One region of the Brevibacillus schisleri genome, then DNA from elsewhere that is predicted to be linked to it. Evidence: riboswitches for the same ligand, from Rfam matches in the RefSeq annotation. Region 1 holds a riboswitch; each other region holds the start of a gene.
What was found. Region 1 has a riboswitch for S-adenosylmethionine ahead of ACUUHJ_RS29765 (BMP family lipoprotein). Riboswitches for the same ligand answer to the same signal wherever they lie in the genome.

Region 1 (6,609 bases):
ATCGCTTCCTGGCTTGAATAATTCACGCAGCGTATACAGCTTGCCTGTTTGGATATCTGCGGTGATCGACCCGAGGAAGGTCATGCCGTGAGCCATTTGGGGTGTGTAGGCGTAGTTGCTCAACACGACGCTGAAAATACCGCGTTCGTTTGTCTTGATTTCGTAGCTTCCTTGCATTTCTGTATTTCCCGGTACCTGGACCCGTTGTTGCTCATGAATTAAGCCTTGAACCGTTTGATAAATCGCCCGGTTGATATCTTTTTCCGCTTGCAGGTTGGCTAGGCCTGCCAATTGGGGATAGTAAATCGTGGTGTTCGGACGGCTAATCGTCCGTGTCAGCACAGTAGCTGGCAATTGATTGAGTTCCACTTTTTTCCGTTTGCCTCCTGTACGTGTGAGTTGTGTAATAGCCTATTCGAAATTGTTTTTGGCTGTTCTCACTTTTTTCACAAATTTGGCAAAGGTTTGGCTATATAATGGGGAAAGAATCCGATACATAAGTAATAAGGAAAAGGGGGGCAATTATGATTCAATTGATTCGCAATACCTTGACTGACAAAGAAGGTTTTATGATTTTCATCCTATGGAATCATTTGTGGATGGCGGGACTCATTGCCTACCAAGTGGATGTGAACTTCTGGAAAGTGACGTCCTTGGGATTGCTGGTCACTTTAATTGTTTCGCCGTATTATTTCATTCGCAAAGATAGTCTTGTGATTCGTTACCTGGTGGCAATTGGACTCATGTTTTATGCGATTTCATTCGATCACTTTACCGATTACCAGGAGATCACCTTCCTCGCTTTTATCGTCATGGGCTTTTTAGCAGCGTATTTGGATTGGAAGCTGGTCGTAACAGCGGGAATTACCCAAATCATTGTCACGGTTATCGGGTTCTACACAGGAACCTACCAGATCTTCGATGGTGATTTTTCGGAGATCAATTTGCTTATGCGTATTGTCACGATTCTCATGATGATGGGAGCCGTAACGTATCTGTGTCTCGCCGGACAAGCCTCCCTGCAAAAAGCGCACGATGCAAGGCAGGAAGCGGAAGAGAAAGAGCGCCGTCTGGGAGAAATGCTTTTGAACATCCAGCAAATGACGGAGCAGCTGGATCGTACCAGCGATCATGTACATGAGCATGCGGAAGGTACGAAGCGCAATACAGATGAAATGATGGTAGCCTTTAAGGAAGTCGCCGTCGGTATGGAATCGCAGGCGAATTCTACGGTGAAGATCGAAGAAGAGGTTCAATCCATCGATCAGGAAATCGAGGCAGTCACATCGCAGACCAACGCAATGAAAACAGAATCGCAACAAAACAACCGTCGTCTGACAGAAAGCGTTCAGATGATGAACGAGCTGTCCTCACAGATGGAGCAAATTGTGCAGGCAGTCAATGTAGCAGCCTCTACGATTCACCAGCTCAATCGACAGGCGAATCGCGTAGAGGAAATTGTCGGCGCTATTAATCAGATCGCGACACAAACGAATCTGTTGGCACTGAATGCGGCGATTGAATCGGCGCGTGCAGGTGAGCATGGACGGGGATTTGCTGTTGTTGCGGATGAGGTACGCAAGCTGGCAGAACAAAGCGCGACAGCCACACAGGAAATTACCGACATTCTCAAGTCACTCCACCAGGAAAGTGAGAATGCGGTGCAACATATGAGCAGTGGGGAAGTGTCTGTTGCAAAAGGCCAAGAGCTGGCCGTAAAAACAGTGGCCTCCATTGAAGCAGTGCGTGCCGGGATGATGGCCTTCCTAGAAGCAGCTGATCAGGTAAGCTCCAGCATGGACCGGGTAAAAGTGCGTTCCGGCGAAGTTGCCATCGAGATGTCGACCATTACGGCCGTAACCGAGGAATCGGTAGCCAACTTAGAAGAGCTGTTTGCGACAGCAGAAAACCAGCATCAAAAAGTGCGTGAGATTACGGAAGAGCTGGGTGAGCTGAATACGTTGTCGCATCGCCTCCAGCAAACCTTTCACGTAAATTAGTGGTTGCGCTTCTCGCCAATTTCTCGGTGCTGAAAAGACGACTTTTTAAACTTTTATTTACTTGTAGAAGTGTTTGGAATTGAGAAAAAAGAATTGCATTTTCGAACCGTTCTGCTAGAATGAATTCCATTGTAACTAAATATATTCACCTACCTTATCAAGAGCGGCGGAGGGACTGGCCCGATGATGCCCGGCAACCACTGATCATGTCTTATGCATGAACAGAAAGGTGCCAATTCCTGCAAAACCTGTACCATGGTTTTGACAGATGAGGAAGAGAACGGCTTCGTACGCAAACTCTTCCTCCGGGGAGAGTTTTTTTGTTGTATTTGTTAAAGATGAGGAGGAATATACGAACAATAAATAAATTTTATAAGGGAATATTCGTAAATAGTATTGAAAAAATGGGTAAAAAGCCGTACATTACCTAATAGGATAAAGAAAAACGTAAAGTTCGGATAGGGAGAGATACATCATGAAGAAGTTATTGCTGGCATTAACGACATTCGCAGTATTGGCAACAGGGTGCTCGACTGGCACAAGCGCACCGGCAGATCAGCCAGGAGGACAAGCAGCAGGACAAGAGGGCGCGGCCAAAAAGCGAATTGCCTTGATTTTGCCTGAGAAAATCGGTGTGAATCCATTCTTCCAACAAATGGACGAGGGTGCAAAGAAAGCCGCACAAGAGCTGGGCGCAGAAGTAAAAACGATCGAATCTACAGACCATGGAGCGATTGAAGAAAATCTGCGTGTGGCTGTTGCAGAAAATTATGATTTGATCATCACTTCTTCTTTTACATCAGAGGATGCATTGAAAAAAGTAGCTACCGAAAATCCTGACCGTAATTTTGCGATTATTGATACGGTAGTGGATTTGCCAAACGTTCGCAGTGTTACCTTCCGCGAGCAGGAAGCGGCTTACCTGGTGGGAGCAGCAGCAGGCTTGGCAACGAAAACGAACAAAGTGGGTATGGTTGTCGCACTTGATATTCCGCAGTTGAAAAAATGGACGGTTGGCTTCGGAGAGGGCTTGAAAGCGACAAATCCAAAAGCAGAGCTGATGGTCAACTATGTAGGAAGCTTCACTGACCCGGCAAAAGCGAAGGAATTGGCTTTGCTCCAAGCTTCCAAAGGCGCTGATTTCATTAACGGTGCAGCAGCAGTAGGCGATCTCGGCGTTTTCGAAGCAGCGAAGGAAAAAGGCTTCTTCACAGCAGGGCAGGACGTTGACCGTACCACGATTGACCCAGAGCATATTGTTCTGTCCCAATTGAAAGGAACTGACGCGGCAGCTTATGAAACCGTGAAGACCTTTGTAGAAGGAACGTTCAAACCAGGTGTTGTGGCATACGGCTTGAAGGAAAAAGGTGTTGGTGTAACCTATGTCACGCACGAAAGCAAGACGCCGCTGAACGCTTTTATTGGACAAGAAGTGGTGGATAAAGTGAAAGCGATCAGCGATGAGATTGTAGCGGGCACTCGCAAAGTACCAGACCAGTTTTAAAAAGGTTCTCGGTGCTGAATGTTTATTTATAGCTTGTGCACAGTGATGGATGTGACCGACTACGGCTGTGTAGTCGGTCTTCCATTTTCATAAAAGGACGTACAGAAATGAGGGAGTGGGAATGACCGATCGCTTGGAAATGAGGGGCATGACCAAGAAGTACGGAGATTTTACCGCCAACGACAAGGTGTCGTTCTCACTGGCAGCAGGAGAGGTCCATGCGATTGTCGGGGAAAATGGAGCGGGCAAAACGACACTGATGCGGATGCTGTACGGGATGGAGCAGCCGACGTCAGGAGAGATCGTGTTAAACGGCAAGCCAGTTGTTTTTCGCGGACCAGAGGACGCGATTCGAAATGGAATCGGGATGGTTCACCAGCACTTTATGCTCTTCGGAGAATTCAGTGTGACTGAAAATATCGTGATCGGATATGAGCCGAAGAAAGCAGGCTTTTTCAAAAGAAAGGACGCAGAGGACAAGGTGCGGGCGCTGAGTGAGCAGTATCGCATTCCAATTCATCCGCAGGCTATGGTAGCGAATTGCTCGATCGGGGAACAGCAACGGGTCGAAATTCTGAAGGTCCTGTATCAGGGAGCGGATATTATTGTGTTGGACGAGCCGACTGCTGTCCTTACTCCGCTGGAGGTACGCGACCTGCTGCAAACGATTCGAAACTTGGCAAAGAGCGGCAAGAGCGTCATTTTGATTACACATAAGTTGCAGGAAGTCATGGAGGTAGCCGATCGTATTACGGTACTGCGCGGGGGCAAAGTGACGGGAACGGTTTCGCGGAATGAGACAAATGCGGATGATTTGGCAAGATTGATGGTCGGACGAGAATTGCAGGAGCTAGCTGAACGAGTTCCTCTGGATAAAGGCCCCTTGTTGCAGGTGGAGAATCTTGCGGTTCGAGAAAAGCAGACCCTGCTCGATCAAGTCAGCTTTACCGTACACCACGGGGAAATCGTAGGAATCGCAGGTGTTTCCGGGAATGGACAATCCGAGCTGCTACAAGCGATCAGTGGTTTGCGAGCGGCACAGGAGGGTACGGTGCGGTTAGGTGGCAAGGACGTGACGAACAAATCAGTAGCCACCATTCGGGATGCCGGCTTGGCGCATATTCCGGAGGATCGCTACCTGTGGGGAACGGCCAAACTCTCAAGCGTCGAGGAAAATGCGTTGATGGGCTATCAGCGAAAGCCTGGTTACAACCGCCGTGGCGTCGTTTTGCGGGAGAAATTCCGCCAAGTCGTAAAAGGCTGGGTTGATCAGTTTGCTATCAAAACAGGCTCCCGACAATTGCAGGAGCTGGCAGGGAATCTGTCAGGTGGAAATTTGCAAAAGCTGATTGTAGCAAGGGAGCTGGGACATGAAACCCCGTTTTTGATTGCGGCTGAGCCTACGCGAGGGGTGGATATCGGTGCCATGGAGTACATCCATCAGGCGCTGATCGAAAAGCGCAATCAGGGAGACGGGATCCTGCTCGTCTCCTCCGAGTTGTCCGAAATTCTCGCCTTGTCTGACAGAATTTTGGTCATGTATAAAGGGCGAATCGCTGGAGAGCTGTCACGCCTAGAGGCAACCGAAGAAAAAATCAGCGTGATCATGGCGGGAGGAAGCATTCATGGCAGCAATCAAAGAGCTATCTAAGTCATTGGTTCAGCCGTTCTTGGCTGTCGTCATCGGTTTGTTGACCGGGGCACTGGTTATTGCTGCCGTTGGCGAATCGATCTTGGGAACCTACCAGGAAATGTGGAAAGGGGCCTTTGGCAGTTTTTATTTCTTAACGTCTACCTTAGCGAGAGCCACACCTATCATGCTGATTGCCTTGGGTCTTTCCCTCGCATTTCGGGCAGGGGTATTCAACCTGGGGGCGGAAGGGCAAATGGTGCTTGGTGCCGTCAGTGCTGCGTTAGTCACGATCTATTTGCCAGCGCCGGGAATGATCAAAATTGTGGCGGGTATTTTCGCAGGAATGGCGGTCGGCGGGTTCTGGGCGTTGTTGCCGGGCTTTATGGAAGCACGCTTCCGCATTCCGTTGCTCATCTCTACGTTGCTCTTCAACTATATTGCCGTATTGTTTGCGAGCTATCTCGTGACAGAGCCATTCCGGGATCGCTCGGGTTCTGCGGCACTGGCACAGACCGTCATGCTGGAGAAAAGCGCTTGGCTTCCGAAGCTGTTTGCGGGAATGAGCGTGCATGCAGGGGTTTTGTTTGCGATTGTTGCAGCGCTCTTGTTATTCTGGGTCCTTCGTTTTACGCCTTTTGGCTATGAAGTGAAGATGCTGGGTCAAAACTCGCTGTTTGCTCAATACGGAGGAATTAATCGGATTCGGGTGATGCTGACCGGGATGTTTGCCAGTGGTGGATTGGCTGGCTTGGCGGGAACCGTCGAGGTAATGGGGGCGCACTATCGCTTTGTGGACGGGGCGCTGACTGTACCGGGCTTCGCCTGGACGGGCCTGATGGCAGCTCTGCTTGCGAACTCGCACCCGCTTGGCATCATTGTGACTTCGATCCTGCTTGCTGCTTTTCAGACAGGAGCCATGGGTGTAGAGCGCAATACGGATGTGCCGCTGGAGCTGGCAAGTGTTATACAAGCCGTATTGATATTGTTCATCTCCGCCAAGTTCAGCTATGACTGGTGGAAAAAGCGGAAGGCAAAAGGAGGGGAATCGCATGGAGCTCTTTGATTGGTCCCTCCTCAGTTCTACCATTCGGATGGTCACGCCGATCTTGTTGGCAGCTTTGGGTGGAGCGCTCTGCGCACGTGTTGGAATTTTTAATGTGGGCTTGGAGGGATTGGTACTGGTAGGTGCCTTTTCCGCGATTGTCGGCAATCATTTTACCGGGAACCTCTTTCTGGCCGTTTTGATAGCAGCGCTGGTCAGCATCGTCTTTTCACTCTTATTCGCGTACATGACGATCAAGCTTAGGGCGAATGAAATCGTCGTCGGTGTGGCGATTAATTTTCTCGCGCTAGGGTTGACGACATTTGCATTGCGGGCGATCTTCGGTGTCAAAGGGGCGTTTTACGATAAGGATATGGCTGGCTTGCCAACCGTCGAGATTCCTTTTATTCACGATATTCCAGTCATTGAA
Region 2 (6,609 bases), 190 kb from region 1:
GATATACGAAAATCCACAAAGAGGCGGTCCCTGTACTCTTTTTCGTCCTCTAAACGATGCAAGTCCTTCAGATAGACCGGAGCTGTTTCTGGGCCAAGATCGCCCCACTCATTTCTTTCTTCCTCTTCATGCAGACTGTACGTATGGGACCCGATTGTAACCAGTCCCGATTGAATCATTTCGTTAACTTGTTGACGCGTAAGTGGTGGCGTCATATTCTCCCGTTTTCGGTCAGCTACATCTCTTAAGCGCCCCGCAATCGCGAAGTTCACTGAAGGGTAGCCGTATGTACGTAAGATCGGAAATGCTTCTTTGTAGTAACTCTCATACCCATCGTCAAACGTAATCAAAACAGCATTCTCAGTCGGTAAGGTACCCGTCTCCATAAATCGCAGGAACTCCTCCAGCGAAATCGGATTCAGGTCATTATCATGCAAAAATTTCATGTGTCGGGCAAATTGATCAGGAGCTATGACATACCGCTGATTCGATTGATCCGTGACATGATGGTACGTCAAAACAACAACCTGATTGTTATACCACTTTTTCGTTTGAACCACTGCTTCTTCTGTTGGTGTGACGTTTGGCTCAGCATTTTTTGTCTCACTTATGCTTATAGACGTATCCACTTGGGGAAAAGGTTGCACTTCTTGTTTATTCTTTTTTTCCAGAAAAGATTCGCCTAAGAACCCAATAGCCACTATAAAAAACAAAAAAGTAAGAAACACGATCAGGAAGAGCCTTCTGTTCGGCAAAAAAACCCCTCCTCTACTTCCTCACTAGGAGATTCGACACAGTCATACAAATTCCTGTGCAACAATTGACCCAATAATTGGATGACTCTGCTCCTAAAAGAAAAAGAGCCCAGTAGCAACACCAGGCTCTTTTTATGTCTTTCGATTATTAGAGTTGAGCAGCCTCTTGCTTCAGAACTTCTGCTTTGTCTGTTTGCTCCCAAGGAACATTCAGGTCATTGCGTCCGAAGTGGCCATATGCAGCTGTTTGTTTGTAGATAGGACGACGCAGGTCGAGCTGCTTGATGATACCAGCAGGACGCAGGTCGAAGTGTTTGCGAACCAATTTCACCAGAGCTTCTTCGGAAATGGTACCTGTGCCGAATGTATCTACTGCGATGGAAACTGGTTGTGCTACACCAATTGCGTAAGCAACTTGTACTTCGCATTTGTCTGCGAGGCCAGCAGCCACGATGTTTTTCGCTACATAACGAGCCGCGTAAGCACCGGAACGGTCAACTTTCGTCGGATCTTTACCGGAGAACGCACCACCGCCATGACGAGCATAACCGCCGTAAGTATCTACGATGATTTTGCGGCCAGTCAAGCCAGCATCCCCTTGTGGTCCGCCAATTACGAAACGGCCAGTTGGGTTGATGAAGTATTTGGTTTCAGCGTCCAACAGTTCAGCTGGAACAACTGGTTTGATTACGTGTTCAACCAGATCTTGCTTGATTTGCTCCAAAGTTGTTTCAGGAGCATGTTGGGTAGAAATAACGATTGTATCGATACGAACTGGTTTGTCGCCATCGTACTCAACAGTTACTTGTGTTTTTCCGTCAGGACGGAGGTAAGCAAGTGTTCCGTTTTTACGTACTTCAGTCAGACGACGAGCCAATTGGTGAGACATGCTGATTGGAAGTGGCATCAGTTCAGGTGTTTCATTGCAAGCAAAACCAAACATCAAACCTTGGTCACCAGCACCAATTGCTTCGATCTCAGCATCAGTCATTTTGCCTTCGCGCGCTTCCAATGCTTGGTCTACACCAAGTGCAATGTCAGCGGACTGCTCGCCAATTGCAGTAATAACACCGCAAGTGTCAGCGTCAAAACCGAATTTCGCACGGTCATAGCCGATTTCACGAATGGTTTCACGAACGAGCTTTTGGATATCCACATAAGTGTTTGTAGTGATTTCACCTGCTACGAGAACCAAACCAGTAGTTACGGAAGTTTCGCAAGCTACGCGAGCGTTTGGATCTTTGGACAGGATCGCATCCAAGATGGAGTCGGAAATTTGGTCACAAATTTTATCCGGATGTCCTTCAGTTACAGATTCGGATGTAAACAGACGACGACCTTTTTGCAAAGCCATGAGAAAATACCTCCTTTGACCTCATACAAATAGTGTGGTAGCCGAGTTAGGATTTTATCTACGTAAACGCAAATAAAAAACCTTTTCCAATTTTTAGGAGGAAAAGGTTTGAGCGTTTTTTGCTTCCTTCATCCTCTTATCGGCCAGAACAGATGTCCGTTCTGCTGGTTAGCACCGCTCTAGCTCGGTTGCCGGGCTTCATAGGGCCAGTCCCTCCGCCTGCTCTGGATAAGAGTATCCATTACGGATAATAGAATAATTGTTTTTTTCAGAGATGTCAATAGGAAAAATTTTACTTATAATTGATAGGCTTTGGAAAGTACCACCACTACCTCGGCGCGAGTTGCTCTTCCATTCGGTTTAAAGGAAGAACCGTACCCATTAACCCAATTTCTCGATGTCAAAGCCTCGATGGCAGGAGAAGCCCAGTGACTCGTTGGCACATCCCGATAATTCGAGGTACTGTGATTATACATCAACACATTACGTGCCCGGGCGATCATTACCGCCATCTCTGCACGCGATATCGGCTGATCCGGCTTCATTTCATTCTTCGGGTACCCTTTCAAAATTCCCAATTGATAAGCTACACCTAGGTTGTGATACGCCCAGTGCCGCTTTGGCATATCCCGGAAGGTCGTTTTTCCTGTGTAGGTAGTCGCTACCTTAGAACCGGTCGCACGCATCGATTTAAGCAGCATCGTCGCAAACTCCGCACGGGTCACTGCCTGGTTCGGCTTGAACGACGCATCATTAAACCCATTTACAATATCGCGAGAGCTAAGTCTGACGATCTCTGAGCGCGCCCAGTGGTCCGAAATATCGCGATAACCCGCTATCAATTTCTGCTGCGTCACCGTGAGCCGGTACGATTCATATTTGAACGAAGTACCACTATTAAGGCGAACATAATATTTTCCTGGCTGCAAACGCAAACCCATAATATCGTTTCCTCGCTTAGACAGCTCCGCTACCTCATTCGTCGAAGCAAGCGCATAGTTCATGTTTCGATCGCTGTAGAGCGCGAAACGAAAGCCGCTATCGACAGGAATGTACGGCGCTCGGAACGTCACATACGATTCACTATTCACAGTAAATTGGAACCAATCGGAATCGGTAGCTGTCGGTATCGTGCCTGACATCACTGTCCCACCGCTTAACGGAGACGCTGTTTGATAGGTGTCATTCGGCTCATTAAAATCTTTTTTTACTGGTGTGTATCCCAGATCTAACTGATACTCGCCATTCACCGCATTGCGATTGTACTCACTCACACGGATGTAATACTTGCCTGGTGACACTTCTTTTTGGACGCGCTCTGTCGGATTGTCTTTTGTTCCATTATCGTAAGTAGGGTCCCAGACAACCATCTTTTTACCGAGCTCTTGTTTACCGATACTCAGCAATAGATCGACACGCTTGTTATCAGGACTAACAGTGACATCCAAATGTCCATATTCACGAACATAGTAGGAGAACCAATCCTGATCCCCTTCATCGTGAAAATTGCCTGTTACACTGATTTCGTTGCCTACGAGCGGCCTTGCCGTCTCTTGCGTATCGTTCGGTTCGTTACGGTCCGGATTGATGGTAAACTTACTCGTCAGCACGTAGGTAAAAGCGTTGTTGACCCCTCCGTTACGCATTAACCGGATATTCATTTTCCCCGCTTTGACCGGGACAGTTATCGTATCCCCATTTCCGAAGTACTGTGTAATCGGCGGACGATTCTCTGGGTAAAAGGTAGCTGCCATCGCGGAAGAAATACCGGATGTCACTGACGCTGTAAAACTGACCTTCCCATCGTAAGGGATGTCCATCTTTAGCCAGTCTATCGTATCTTTTGGTCCCAAATTTCCACGTATCTGAGACTCGATCGGAAACGCCTTTGCTGAGTACGTCTGATTATTCGGTTCCAAAAAGTCATAGGATAAGGACGTCCGAACTGCCTTGTCGACATTTAACAACCCGTAGCCCGTTTTCCGGTCCCATCCCTTTTCCCCTAAGTCCGTAGCCGTTTGATAAAGCAATTGTCTTACATCAAATGGACTTAGTTTGGGATGACGAGCTAGTATGAGAGCCGCTGCACCCGCTACTTGTGGTGCGGCTGCTGAAGTACCGCTAAAGGAACCGTATTTCCCCCCTAGCTTGGTCGTATAAACATTGAAACCTGGCGCTACCAGGTTAAGCTCAGGTCCCGTATTGCTTTGATACAGCACTTCATTGTTACTCCTTACAGCCCCTACTGCTACCACCGTGGGATAAGCTGCCGGATAGGCCACTCGGCTACTCTCATTGCCACTCGCTGCAATCAGAACCGCTCCGCTTCTTTCCGCTCGTTGCACAGCATTCGCCAGTTCTTTGGAGTAGGACATACTGCTGAGAGACATCACAATGACTTTGGCACCACGATCCAAGGCAGTATTGATACCCTTAGCAAGAGTCTGCACCGTAGTATCTCCATTTTTGGCCAAAACTTTAATCGGCAAAATCTTGGCATTCCACAAAACACCGGATACACCAATACTGTTATTCCCGCTAGCAGCCAGTACACCAGTTACTTCTGTTCCATGTCCGTTATCGTCCTGGGCAGATCTCCCGGGATTGACCAGATTCACACCCGGCAGAAGATTGTCCTTCAAGTCAGGATGCTTATAATCCGCACCAGAGTCTAGGACCGCGATGATAATCTGTTCATTACTATTTACGACTGACCAGGCCTGGTGAGCTCTAATCTGACTCAAATGAAGCTGGTTACTTAAATAGTAGTCATTCGATGCTGGTGGTGCTGCAGCGTAGATTGTTTGGTTGTTTGCCATCAGTAGTGCGACACTTATCGCAGTCGCTACTGACATGTTCACTGATTTTTTCATGTAAAACAGTCCTTCCTTCTCTCCCCTGCAAAATCAGCAGTCTAAAAGGAATTCAGGTATTTATCTTCTCGTCCTAGCATAGCGGATGAAAAGGGAGACATGCAACCCTGATTAGCCAATATTTGGAACGTTAGAAAAGTACAAAACCCTTTTCACCATGGGCAAAAAGGGTTTTCTCCTTACTGTAACAAACCTTTATTGTCTTCCACTTCAGGTGCTACCTGAGCTTTTTCTTTTTTTCTTTGCTGAGCTTTTGGAATAAAAGCAGTAACTTCCGCCAGATTTACCTCTTCCTTTTTAATGGAGGAGAACGGAATATCAAATGCCCATATACGATGGCTATTTGCTTCTACCTTCATGTTTTCCAGGGTAAAGTGTACACGTGCTACGGTATCGCCATCCTTATCATGAACGATAATCGGCACTTCAGTAAACTCCAGACGTTTTGCCAGACCGTTACGGAAAGCAACGATGACTTTCAGGCCGTTATCTTCACCTGGCTTGATGTCGAGGACTTGCAAGTCTACTTCTCCCTCTACAATCGGAGCCTTTTCTGCTGCCTGCTGCATGTATTGCTTGGATTCATCTGCACTCAGACCCAGATTAAAGTTTTGATTCTCTTCGACTTCGTGCTTTTCCGGCTTGATAAAGGCCAGCTTCAATGGAACCTCTTGTTCAGGAATACGGTCGAACTCATCCCAGCGGAACATGAATTCCATCGGACGGCTGGACATTTCCATCACTGGACCAGATGTAATCAGATCAAAAGTCTTTCTCGCGACTTCCTCTCCATCCTCCGTCACCAAAGACAACGGAAGCTTTTGCAGCAAAATACTGCGGTCAGTCGCATTGCGAACGTAGGTAAGAACCAAGAAACCATCATTGGTAACCTGCGTAAAGAAAGGAATGATACCTACTTCGTTACGAACAACCGGAGGCATTTCATCATGCGCGTATTGCAAGAGCTCATGCTCGGCTTCGTCCAATTGATCATCCCACGGACCGTTCAGCACCAAAAACAATTCCTTGGATTCCACACGGTTCGCAGATTGCTGCGGATTCTCTAATCCGGATACACCCAAATAAAACTCTCTATGAAGATTCTCATGAATATCTTCGCGTACTTGCTCCAAGCTCTCCTTGGAACCAAACCAATTTTCCAATAACCAACTCATAAGTCAACCTCCTCTTTCCCAACCTCAAAAGTATTGCGCCCTATTCTACCTCAAGCGTCCATCTTTTCAGGTCGGCATCAGGCTTTTTCACTAAATTTGGCGGGAATACAATCATCCACGGACGGCTGTAACCCGGCTTCACATTAATGCTGCTTGCGTCGAGTACACCTGTTGCTACCAGATCACCATTAGCATCAGCAATCGTCAGTTTTATTTCATCTGGACGGTAATCATGGGCCATCCCATTGCGGAAGAGCATCGCTGCTACCAAATGTCCTTCCTTTGTCATTCCGATGTCGAAGCCTGTAACCTGTACGGTATTAATCGGAATCATTGGCAAAGACTGCGTCAACGCTTCTAAACGATCCTTTTGGCGATCGGTCATGCGGCTTTCCATTTCAGGATCGAGCTCCAGATTACGCGGCCATACATGCGAATTTCTACCAGCCTTC
Region 3 (6,609 bases), 1.5 Mb from region 1:
GCCGAGGAGGATAGTGCTTCTACAGATTTTGAAAATGAGTACTCCATGTTCCGTTCCCCCTTGATTTTGCTTATCCTTGTTTTATCACTGTCAACAGCGTAAGTCCAATCTTTGCTAGCTATGAGCAGATAGGTTTTGACTATGTCGAGCGGTTGTTCAACCATTAGTCTTCACACACTGCATGCAAAAAACCCCTCTTCGCATGAAACGAAAAAGGGGTCCATATGTATGGGCTATATTTTCCTAAGCAATACGGAACACACGTGGTTTCTCTGTTTGTGGAAGGAAGGAGAGGTCGACATGATTGGACGCTTCTTCCATACCGATATCGCTTGCCAACAGCAATGCCTCTTCTTGGAAGGTCGGCGTACAGCTGCCTTCATTCAGCTCACAGAGTCGCTTCAATCGCTTCAGTCTCTCTGCTGACTTCTCTACTCTCATGCATTCGTTCGTCAGCTCACATACGTTGACGTGACGAGCATCAGCGATCATGCTGATATCATTCACATGGACAATCAGCCTTTTGCCTTCTTCCGTAACAAAGCCGATCGAGCAAAAATGCGCACCTGACATTTCCAAACGAGTGAGAACAGCATTGGCGTAAACTTCTCCCGTCCGCAAGCGAATCTGGCCTGCTTCAATGGCTCCGCCGATTTTTCGCTCGTTGGCGATCACCGTATACATATCCGTGTAACCGTTAATCTGATAGCGCATGGTACCCTCCCGCTCTAGCTGAGACTAATTATCATTAACAACAATGACATCGTATAATGAAAATCATTATCTGTCAATAATGAGAATGATTTTTATTCTAGAAGAAAAAAGCCACACTCCATCTATACGGTAGTGTGGCCATTTTGCCTCGCTTTTATTTTGTTTTCGTAAATAACCCCAACCGTTCAATCCGCTGGACCGCTTCCGCGAGACGCTCTTCGTTGGATAACAAAGCCGCTCTCACATAACCCTCACCTGTCGGGCCAAAGCCATTTCCCGGCGCTACGACGACATGCGCTTTTTCCAAAAGTAGGTCAGAGAACTCCACAGATGTGAAGCCGCTTGGAACAGGAAGCCAAGCAAAAAACGAACCTTGAGATGGCGGAGCCTGCCAGCCAATCCGATGCAGATTGGAGTACAATGCATTGCGGCGGCTTTCGTAGACAGCGACGAGATCGCGGACGCACTGCTGCGAATCCGTCATCGCTTTGGCTGCCGCCATCTGTACTGCACCGAACAGACTGACGAAGTAATGGTCCTGAATGAGGTTAATCAGACGAACCAGCTCGCGATTACCTACCATGGCACCCACACGCCAGCCTGCCATGTTGTACGTTTTGGACAAGGTATAAAATTCTACGCCCACTTCTTTTGCACCCGGAACCTGCATGAAGCTGACCGGCTTTTTCCCGTCATAGCTGATAGCTCCGTAGGCGAAGTCGTGGCAGACGACGATTTCATGTTTTCGGGCAAAACGAATGGTTTCCTCATAGAACTCGAGTGGTGCGTTGACTGCTGTCGGATTGTTCGGATAGTTGAGAAACATCAGTTTCGCTCGATCTAAATCAGCCTGGGACAGCTGGCTGTAGTCTGGCAAGAAGTCATTTTCCGCCTTCAACGGCATCATAACCATCCGTCCGTCTACGACTGCAACCCCCGACCAATAATCCGGATAGCCTGGGTCTGGAACCAGTGCAACATCGCCTGCGTTCATGAGTACTTGGCAAATCTCTACGAGTCCGGTTTTACTGCCGAACAAAATCGCTACTTCTTCCTCCGGATCGAGGTCCACATCAAATTCTTGCTTATACCAATGAGCCACTGCCTGCTTCAGTTCCACACGTCCCTGAAAAGGCGGATATTTGTGATGGAGTGGTTGTGCCGCTTGCGCCTGTAATTCTTCAATAATATGCGGCGGTGTTGGCAAATCAGGATTGCCCTGCCCCAGGTTAATGACGTCATGGCCTTGAGCTATGACCTTGTTTACTTTTGCCACCAGGGTCGCAAAAAACTGGGTAGGGAGTCGATCAATCATATCGGCATGTTGAATGCGCATCTTTCTTCCATTCCTTTCTTGGGCCAATACAGTAAAACCCCCTTTTTCCATACAGAAAAAGGGGGAGATCAGCTTGGTCACGTCCTTATCTGTCAGGAAAAAATCCTGCTGGAATTGGCACAGCATCTGTCCATCACATGGAACAGATCCGCTGCCGGGCTTCATAGGGCCAGTCCCTCCACCTCTCTGAATAAGTCAAATATACTGTTTTTTCGTCTATACCATACTACTTGAGCACGTAAACCGTGTCAAGATGCTTGATTGTGTACCGGCACTTGATGCCTTCTTTTGTGAAAAGAGGTGTGGAAGGCAAAGAAGGCGACAGACAACAGACACAAGCCCGCCATCACGAACAATAGTCCCTGCGCGTGAATCGATTGGAAGATGAATGCGCCGAGCAGTGGCCCGAGCATCCGCCCAGCTGATCCAGTCCCTGCAATCAGTCCTTGAATGAAACCTTCTCGTCCCTCTGGCGTAAACTGTGCAGCTACTGCTGGCACCGCTGGCCACACGAGCATTTCGCCCAGCGTCATGATGAACATCCCCGCCACAAAGCCTGCATAAGCCGTTGATTGCGACAAAATCAACATCGACAAGGCAAAAATATAGGCGCCCAAGAGCATTTGGGCTTTTAGCGTTCGCGCAAAGCGTCGAATGACCCACGCAATCAGTGGCTGACCAAACAGGATCAAGCCGCCGTTCAGCGTCCACAACAGACTGTATTGACGGAGGGAAATGCCCAAGGATTGCATATAGGTCGACAGCACCGTTGTCCATTGTACATAGACAATCCAGCTAATTAATAGTCCCCCGCATAATAGCAGCAAGGCACCCCATACCACCTTTGACTCTTGCTGTGGTTGTCGCAGCACATCAGTAGTTGCTTGCTCAGGCATGCTTTGTCCAGCCGTCGAGTTTTGGCGTTGGTGTTCCACCATTTTTAACTGACGGGGCAAAATGAGTAGGAACATGGCGAGGACGATTACTTGTGAGATGGCATTACCAAAAAACGTCCAGGCAAATGACACACTTGCCAAAAAGCCGCCCAACGCAGAACCGGCAGCTACCCCCACATTGAGCGTGACATAAATCAGATTGATTCCTTTACGTCCTCCGTCCGGCCACAAAACTATGGCCAATGCATTCATCACCGGAGAAAGTAATCCATAAAACAGTCCATTCAACAGAAGCAGCACAACATATATCGTAAAATCCTCCGTAACACCTAATCCGAGCGAAATCAGGATAACACCGATGGAACCGACAATGATGGTGCGCATTTTGCCCCAGCGGTCAAACAGCATCCCGCCGACAATACTTCCGATCAAGAATGCGCCTTGGTTTAAAAGCAACAAGAAGCCGGCTACAGTCAGCGGCTTTCCGAGATGGTTATGAATATAAATCGTGACCAGCGGCCAAATACATGCCATTCCGGTAGAAAAAATGACGGCAGCAATCGCCAATAAACGAATGCTGCTCGGATAGGATTCCCACTTTTGCCTCATGGCTTACTTCTCTCCCCGATGGAAATCGCCGCTTTTTCCGCCTGTTTTGGATTCCAGACTGGTCGGACCGATTATCATTTCTTTATCCATCGCTTTGCACATGTCATACACCGTCAAAGCCGCTACGCTTACAGCGGTCAAAGCCTCCATCTCAACGCCTGTTTTCCCTGTCGTCTTCACGGTTCCTGTAATCGCAAGCGTCGTTTCGTCTACAAAAGCAAATTGTATGTCGATGCCAGTCAATGGCAGCGGATGACACATCGGGATGATTTCCCACGTTTTTTTGGCAGCCATGACACCTGCTACCTGTGCTACGGCGAGTACATCGCCCTTTTCGATTCGACCTTCGCGGATTCGGGCGAGGGTTTCGGGTTTCATGCTGATTTGGCTCTCGGCTACAGCCACCCGTTTTGTGACGTCCTTCTCAGACACGTCTACCATCCGCGCTCGATTTTGTTCATTAAAATGTGTTAATTGATCAGTCATACGAGTATCGTTCCTCCTCTATCTTCTCCTACCTTACTCCCGCCGCTGGATAAAAGCAATGGGAATGTAGATGGCGTAGTTTCGTTATCTTGCTCATCCACTCCTAAAAACGTACGAAGAACAAGTGAGGGAGATATACTGTGCGTACACAGCTCAAAGGAGGCATATGGGAATGGAAACGAAGAAGGATCAGACGGTACGTTGGTCAATGCTGAGACATGGGGATTGGACCATTTATTTGGCTGCAACGGCTGCCGGGCTTTGTTATGTCGGCTCAGTCAACCAGCCATTTGCTGAATTGGAATCGTGGGTTGAAAAGCATCGCCCACACAGTGCACTGGTGCAAGACGATCCGTGGCTAAAGCCTTTTGCAACAGAACTAATGGAGTATTTGCAGGGGACGCGCGAGCATTTTTCCATGGATTGCGACCTGTCTGGAACGCCTTTTCAGCTCGCTGTCTGGGAGGCACTGCGCCAAATCCCATACGGTCAAACGGCATCGTACACCGACATTGCAAACATCATTGAAAAGCCCGCTGCTGTTCGTGCCGTCGGTGCCGCAATCGGTGCCAATCCGGTTCTCATTACGGTCCCCTGCCACCGCGTCGTCGGTAAAAACGGTTCACTGACTGGCTATCGCGGAGGACTGCCCATGAAGACAACTCTGCTCGATCTGGAGAAAAAGGCAAATCGGGGTGTGAAGCATGGCTAAATCAGTGACAGAAAGGATTGCTGCACTCGACTGGCAATCCATGCAACAGGAGCTGGATGAACAAGGGTATGCTGCTTTTCCTTCCTTAATAAACGCGGATGCGTGCGAGGAATTAATCGCTACATATGGACAGGATGAGCTTTTTCGCAATACGATCCAGATGGCGCGGTACCGTTTCGGTGAAGGAGAATATCGCTATTATCAGGCTCCCCTTCCCCCGCTTTTGCAGGAGCTTCGCGAAGGCTTTTATCCGATGCTTGCGCAGACTGCAAATCGGTGGCTGGAAATGCTTGGTCGCGAAGCTATTTATCCTGCTACCCTCCCTGAATTTTTGGCCCACTGTCACGATCAGGGTCAGCTGCGCTCTACTCCATTGATTTTAAAATACGAGACAGGTGGCTATAATTGCTTGCATCAGGATATGTACGGTGAAGTGTTCTTCCCGTTTCAAGTGGTTTTTGCCTTGAATCAAAAGGAGAAGGACTACAGGGGCGGAGAATTTCAACTGATGGAGCAACGGCCGCGCGCACAGAGCCGGGGACATGTGATAACCTTGGAGCAAGGTGCTGGCCTGATTTTCCCGACATCCTACCGTCCTGTGCAGGGAACGCGAGGCTACTATAAAAATACGCTACGCCACGGTGTCAGCACGATTACCTCCGGAAAGCGCTACAGCCTCGGAATTATTTTTCATGATGCAAAGTGAGGAACGCCCCATATGAAAAGCATCCTTTCCTATAAAATGCCGAAAACCCTCCTTAATAAAGGAAGCGGATTTCTTGCGGATTACACCCATTCGCTCAATCCGTATACAGGCTGTTCTTTCGCCTGCTCCTATTGCTATGTTCGGCAAATGCCTGTCTCTTTGTTTCGCAACGAGCAATGGGGCACGTGGGTAGATATCAAACAGCAAGCTGCCGATTTATTGCGCAAGGAGCTTTTGCGGGCTAAGAAAAAAGGAAAGGTGACCATCTTCATGTCTTCGAGTACAGACCCATACCAGCCCATCGAACAAACGGAAAAGGTAACGAGGTCTTTACTCGAAGTCATGGTAGAGAATCCACCTGATTTTTTGCTGGTGCAGACTCGAAGTCCCTTGGTTTGGCGGGATGCCGATTTGTTGCTCCTGCTGGGTGATCGTGTCCGCGTCAGCATGACCGTCGAGACCGATTTGGAGGAGATTCGCAGGCACTTTAGCCCACAAGCTCCCCCTATTCAAGCGCGGCTCAAAACACTCCAGCGCTTGTCGGAAGCAGGCATCCCTACACAAGCAACGATTGCCCCTGTTTTACCGAGCAGTGAGTCATTCCCGGAGATTTTGCGTCCCCTGGTCACCCGTGTCTGTGTCGACGATTTTTATATGGGAGATGGCAGCGGCGGTAAACGCACGAAAAGAAACGGCATTCCCGCTCTCTATGAACAGCTTGGACTGGAGCAATGGTATGATCCTTCCGCCTATCGGATCGTCTATGATCGGCTATTGCGTGTTTTTCCCCCGGATCAAATTTATTTGAGTCAGGAAGGCTTCGCCCCTTAGCATCAACCATGGATTGTAACACCCCATTCATTGGCAACTTTGATCGGTTTATGATATCGTCTAGCCTAGAGAGTAGTATCATCCAGGGAAATGAGGAATTGTCTTGACCATTACGATCTTGTTATTTGCCGGACTCGCCGAACGTGCGAATGCCCGGGAAGTACAGTTGACCTTATCTGAAGGTGCTACCGTTAGCGATCTTCTGCAAGCAGTGGAAAAAGAATATCCTGCGCTCTCTGCGCTTTTGGGCAGTTGTTTTGTCTCCATCAACCATGAATATGCAGCGAAAAATCAGGTCATTTCAGTCGACGACGAGATT

Region 2: it holds a riboswitch for S-adenosylmethionine, as region 1 does, so the genes downstream of both, metK (methionine adenosyltransferase) here and ACUUHJ_RS29765 (BMP family lipoprotein) in region 1, are expected to answer to the same signal.
Region 3: it holds a riboswitch for S-adenosylmethionine, as region 1 does, so the genes downstream of both, ACUUHJ_RS22665 (aminotransferase class I/II-fold pyridoxal phosphate-dependent enzyme) here and ACUUHJ_RS29765 (BMP family lipoprotein) in region 1, are expected to answer to the same signal.

The regions. Positions count from the first base shown of each region.
Region 1 covers NZ_JBVNDM010000001.1:6,280,225-6,286,833, reverse strand. Annotated here, with positions in the region: gene ACUUHJ_RS29775 (DUF3298 and DUF4163 domain-containing protein) at 1-369, opposite strand, end outside; gene ACUUHJ_RS29770 (methyl-accepting chemotaxis protein) at 525-2,000, shown strand; SAM riboswitch class I at 2,152-2,275, shown strand; gene ACUUHJ_RS29765 (BMP family lipoprotein) at 2,476-3,504, shown strand; gene ACUUHJ_RS29760 (ABC transporter ATP-binding protein) at 3,626-5,155, shown strand; gene ACUUHJ_RS29755 (ABC transporter permease) at 5,130-6,200, shown strand; gene ACUUHJ_RS29750 (ABC transporter permease) at 6,187-6,609, shown strand, end outside.
Region 2 covers NZ_JBVNDM010000001.1:6,089,417-6,096,025, forward strand. Annotated here, with positions in the region: gene ACUUHJ_RS28935 (polysaccharide deacetylase family protein) at 1-755, opposite strand, end outside; gene metK (methionine adenosyltransferase) at 904-2,109, opposite strand; SAM riboswitch class I at 2,243-2,344, opposite strand; gene ACUUHJ_RS28945 (S8 family peptidase) at 2,406-4,982, opposite strand; gene ACUUHJ_RS28950 (SLAP domain-containing protein) at 5,162-6,157, opposite strand; gene ACUUHJ_RS28955 (SLAP domain-containing protein) at 6,198-6,609, opposite strand, start outside.
Region 3 covers NZ_JBVNDM010000001.1:4,751,273-4,757,881, forward strand. Annotated here, with positions in the region: gene ACUUHJ_RS22655 (aminotransferase-like domain-containing protein) at 1-47, opposite strand, end outside; gene ACUUHJ_RS22660 (hypothetical protein) at 244-714, opposite strand; gene ACUUHJ_RS22665 (aminotransferase class I/II-fold pyridoxal phosphate-dependent enzyme) at 869-2,050, opposite strand; SAM riboswitch class I at 2,133-2,247, opposite strand; gene ACUUHJ_RS22670 (MFS transporter) at 2,299-3,555, opposite strand; gene moaC (cyclic pyranopterin monophosphate synthase MoaC) at 3,559-4,041, opposite strand; gene ACUUHJ_RS22680 (methylated-DNA--[protein]-cysteine S-methyltransferase) at 4,214-4,753, shown strand; gene ACUUHJ_RS22685 (2OG-Fe(II) oxygenase) at 4,746-5,459, shown strand; gene ACUUHJ_RS22690 (radical SAM protein) at 5,472-6,290, shown strand; gene ACUUHJ_RS22695 (molybdenum cofactor biosynthesis protein) at 6,394-6,609, shown strand, end outside.